2 regions of the Pseudoalteromonas sp. A22 genome follow, and region 2 is predicted to be linked to the other one. Evidence: riboswitches for the same ligand, from Rfam matches in the RefSeq annotation. Region 2 holds a riboswitch; the other holds the start of a gene.

Region 1 (2,407 bases), 1.4 Mb from region 2:
CACTTCTTCAACTGGATCTCAGAACCTATCATGGCCACCAAAGTAAGATTATTTTCAACGGTCACATGACAAAACTCGCCAAGTTCATCCAAACAAGCTTGTTCTAGCTCGGGTCGAGAAGCATTCGGTGCATTATCTAGCGTAAGCGCGACACTAATTTCCGAAGTCGTTACCAAGTCAACCGATATATTGTAATTACTTAAAATGGTGAAGATACGAGCCAAAAAGCCGCTTGCAAGAAGCATTTCAGGGCTCTTTAGCGTCAATAGTATTTGGTTTTTACGTTGTGTCACTGCGCGAATGCCTGCTTGCGCCGTTTTCTCTTTTTCAATCCAAGTGCCACCCGCTTGCGGATCACGGCTTGAACCAACAAATACTGAAATACCTTTACGACTCGCTGGCAATATAGTTGCGGGATGTAACACCTTGGCACCAAATGTCGCCATTTCGGCCGCTTCATCAAAACTCAAACGAGGAATAGGTCTAGCCTTTACACACAAACGCGGATCGGTACTGAAAATACCAACGACATCGGTCCAAATATGCACACTTGACGCGTCAATTGCCTCTGCTAACAATGCAGCACTGTAGTCAGAACCGCCACGACCAAGCGTGGTCGTCTGGCCGTATTGGTCACTACCAATAAACCCTTGCGTCACCTGCACTGTGTCGCCAAGTAGCGCGACCAAATTGGTTTGCGCGGCTTCACGCGTAGCTGCAACATTTGGATTCGCTTTTCCAAATTGATTATCTGTTTTAAGCACTTTACGCACATCAAAGCGCGACGCCTGAACCTGATTATTACGTAGTATTTGGGTAAACAAATAAGAAGAAAAACGTTCGCCAAAGCTCAACATTTCATCGCATTGCTGTCTGCTAAGTGCAGGTAAACTCGCAAGGTTTTCAAATTCACTGAAAGTTTGCTTGTAACCCTCAGCAAGATCAGCATCCAAAGACACTTGGTCGATAATCGCTTGCTGTATGTTTTCAACCGCTGCAACAACTGCTTTGCGCCCGGCTTCATCTTCCTTTTGTTGGGTTAGCGTTACAAGGTGATTGGTTACGCCAGCACATGCACTCACAACCACCACGCGAACATTTGGGTTGTCACGAACAATGTGAGCACAACGAGACATAGCTTCAAAGTCAGCGACACTGGTACCGCCAAATTTGGCTACAACATACTGCGAATTCATTTTCTCTCCTCTCGACTGTTGGCACAGTCAAATTTTATAAGGAGAACTCGGCATGGGATTTCTAGAAAGACGAACGCTTGAAATGACCTTTGCCAGAAGCTCTCCACCAATACGGTGACAGTTCCGAGGATTCAGCCTCGTAAACCGAAGAATCGTTGCGACGAGCAACTTTTCTCCTCGGCGAATACTTCCCTCACTAGTGGTCATTGGTCTCGTCACCTCACACTAACTACCTAAGCATCGCGCCTCTTCTGTTTATTTTGCCTTTGTTAATCTGAATAAAAGCAAAATAAAAGCCCGCAATAAATGCGGGCGATGTAAGAAAATTATCTTTTAGCCGTCTAGGTGTCAAGTTATTTATGAAAAACTTATCCCAAAGCGGTAAAAAATTAAATCCATTGGTCTTAAATAAGCTGACCCGCGAAATACGCGCCACTATATCCAATGGTATATGCGATAAGCAGATAGATACTCATTTTAAGATAGCTTGAGAAGGTTAAGGCTTTAACCTTACTCATTGCAATGATCCCCGCTGCAGAGCCAATGATAAGCATAGAGCCACCAACGCCAGTCGCATAAGTAAAGGTTAGCCATTGCGCTGGAGTCATCGTAATGTCTGCTTTTAATAGTGCCGCCGTCAAAGGCACGTTATCTACCGCCGCACTCATTAAACCGACCAAGTAGTTTGCGTATTCCGGCGCAAGATGCAGGTATAAATCGGTAAATTTAGACAGTACACCGACCTCTTTCAACGCACCAACTAATAACAGCACACCCACAAAGAACAATAAGGTGTCGTATTCAATTTCACGGATATAGTCGATGATTTTCTTATTAACGTCTTTCTTGCGCATCAAGAATTGCGCCATTAAGAACATCAAAGACAAGCCAAATAAGAAAGTTAGCATCGGCGGCACATGGTATTGCACGCTTAAGAATAACGTGGCAAAAATGGTTGATAAGAAGATGAGTGCAATCGTGATATCGGTCTTTTCAATTCTGCGTAATTCTGCCTTTTCAAAGGTAATTTTTTCATTCATACCAATAGAAAGCATGGCTGCTAACACAAATACACTCAACATCGACGGCATGATCAGCAATAAAAGGTTTGGGATCGTGACTTTATCGGCCAAAAATATCATCAAGGTGGTTACATCACCGGTGATCAATGATACCCCACCGGAGTTGACACTGAAGATAATTAACGTCGC
Region 2 (2,407 bases):
CATGTTGTAAATGTTGGATTTCTTTGTTTCTCAGATATTCATCTAAATACCCCTGAATGGCCTGCAACGGCGTTCTTAGCTCGTGACTAACACGTGCTAAAAATCGTGATTTTGAGTGTAGTGCATCGTCGGCAAGCTTTCTTGCGACCTCTAATTTATTTAGTGCTTCAGCAATTTCTCGCGCCATTGGGCGAAATACAAATTTCGCTTCTATAAACAGCAGCAACAGTCCAAGCAGCCAAATTAACAACTCTATTTTCCTCACCATTTCTGTTTTACTTCGTGCATGCTGCTCAAATAGTGAAACGGCCTCATTAAGATTGGGGAGTAAATGCTGAGATGCAGTAAAGAGTTGTTCCACTAATTGAGGAGTGGATTGCTGTAACTGAGACCTTGATAAAGTGACAAAAGTATTACTTTGTAAATCCAATTGCACTGGCTCTTGGTAGTAAAGCGCGGCAAGCGCCTCATTCAGATAAATAGCCTCCCCCCCCTCTGTTTTAGTTAAAAACTCATGATTACTCTCAAATTTATCAATGGTTTGACGTAGCTCCTCACTGTCTTTTTTATCCTCTTGTGCACTATAAAGCGCAATACGCTGGGACAACATCCGCTGCATACCGGCAATATTAATTACGTGCGCGTCTTGGCTCTGCTGATACAGCAAGTACTGCATAATCCCCATCGCCATCGACAGCAATATAGCCATAGCAAGTAATGCCCCGATATAACGATTTTTAACTTTATTTATTAACGACATATTTTTGTTTTTCATCTCATAGCATTGTCTCAGCTGCAATGTTAAGTGTAGTTAACAATCGTATTATTTACAGTCCGATGCTTGACACCTAGACGGCCAAAATGTTTCAATGCGTGTTCACCCTATTTAGATAGTTTGATGCCACGGCGTCAAACTAAGGGCTGGAAGAGGTGCGTTATTCAGGTAACTAAGTGAAGGAGAGCAAACTCCGTTGCAGCTTAGTGAGGGGAATATACGCCGAGAAATTGAGTTATTGTTTGCTAATACTCATTTCGGGCGACTGGGCTGAATCCCAGCGACTGTCACCAACATACTTGGTGGAGAGCTTCTGGTCTTAGAAAAATAAGGCCATTGGCTGCCTTATCCTTTTTAAGTCCATTGCTCTTCGAATTTTAACGGTTCGAAGTTTGGACACTCTCCTAACTCCGAACATGATTTAAGTTCGGTAGAGATGAAATCACAATTCAACTTATCTGACTATCCGTTGTGGACGGCTTTAGTAACGCCTTTTGATGCTGAAAATCAGGTTGATTTTAGCGCATTAACGACGCTTGTACGCGATCAAGAGCAAGCTCGTAACGGTATTCTTTTACTAGGCAGTACCGGCGAAGGCCTTGCGCTTACCCAACAAGAGCAGCAACAAATCGTTGAGTTTGTTTGCCAGCTAGCCCCAAGCGTACCACTTATGGTTGCCGTTGGCGGCAGTAATCTTGAGCAGCAAACACAATGGGTGCGCTTTTGTAATACGCAGCCCATTCATGCGCTCTTACTTGGCTCACCAATCTACGCAAAGCCCGGCAAAGTTGGTCTGGCACATTGGTTTAGTACACTACTTAATGAGAGCCACAACCCTTGCATGCTCTACAATGTACCCGGTCGCAGTGCCGTTGCTATCGCCCCTGAACTACTCGGCGAGCTAGCTTGCCACCCTAATCTGTGGGCACTAAAAGAAGCCAGTGGTGATATTGCCACCTTTGAAGCATTTCGTCAGGCAGCGCCTGATGTCGCCATCTATAGCGGCGACGATGGCTTAATGCCCTACTTTGCACAAGCAGGTGCAACGGGTCTGGTGTCTGTTGCGGCAAACGCATGGCCACAGCAAACCGCAGAATTTGTAAGGCGCTCGTTAAGCGGCACCTCTCCTAATTTATTTACCACCTGGTCAGAAGCTGCAAATAGCTTATTTGCAGTGGCAAATCCCATTCCAGTCAAAGTGTTAATGCACTTGCAAGGGAAGCTCACAAGTCCAAACTTGCGCCCGCCACTGACACATTTGGAACTCACCCATACCGATGCGATCACTCGCGCGAACAAAACGATTTTATCTTGGAACTAAGGCAGTAAACATGAGCTGGTTAACCCTACTAAACGATTTAGAAAATGGCACAGTACGTGCGGCAACACAGGATGAGCAAGGCCATTGGCATGCTAACGTAGAAGTAAAACAAGGGATCCTTGAAGCATTTAGAAATGGCGTAAATACGGAGTTCCCAGGTGGATTTGTTGATAAAGACAACTTAGCACCACGCGGATTTGCTACCCAAGATGGCGTTCGTATGGTTCCTGGCGGAAGCAGTGTAAGACGTGGCGCTTACGTTGCAGCCGGCACAATCATTATGCCACCGGCTTATGTCAACATTGGTGCCT

The links. Region 2 has a riboswitch for lysine ahead of dapA (4-hydroxy-tetrahydrodipicolinate synthase). Riboswitches for the same ligand answer to the same signal wherever they lie in the genome.
Region 1: linked by a shared signal. The riboswitch ahead of lysC (lysine-sensitive aspartokinase 3) and the one ahead of dapA (4-hydroxy-tetrahydrodipicolinate synthase) in region 2 are both predicted to bind lysine.

What each region holds. Positions count from the first base shown of each region.
Region 1 covers NZ_CP047238.1:1,709,466-1,711,872, reverse strand. Annotated here, with positions in the region: gene lysC (lysine-sensitive aspartokinase 3) at 1-1,196, opposite strand, end outside; lysine riboswitch at 1,285-1,455, opposite strand; gene nhaD (sodium:proton antiporter NhaD) at 1,601-2,407, opposite strand, start outside.
Region 2 covers NZ_CP047238.1:328,822-331,228, reverse strand. Annotated here, with positions in the region: gene GSF04_RS06380 (response regulator) at 1-775, opposite strand, end outside; lysine riboswitch at 918-1,096, shown strand; gene dapA (4-hydroxy-tetrahydrodipicolinate synthase) at 1,212-2,096, shown strand; gene GSF04_RS06370 (2,3,4,5-tetrahydropyridine-2,6-dicarboxylate N-succinyltransferase) at 2,107-2,407, shown strand, end outside.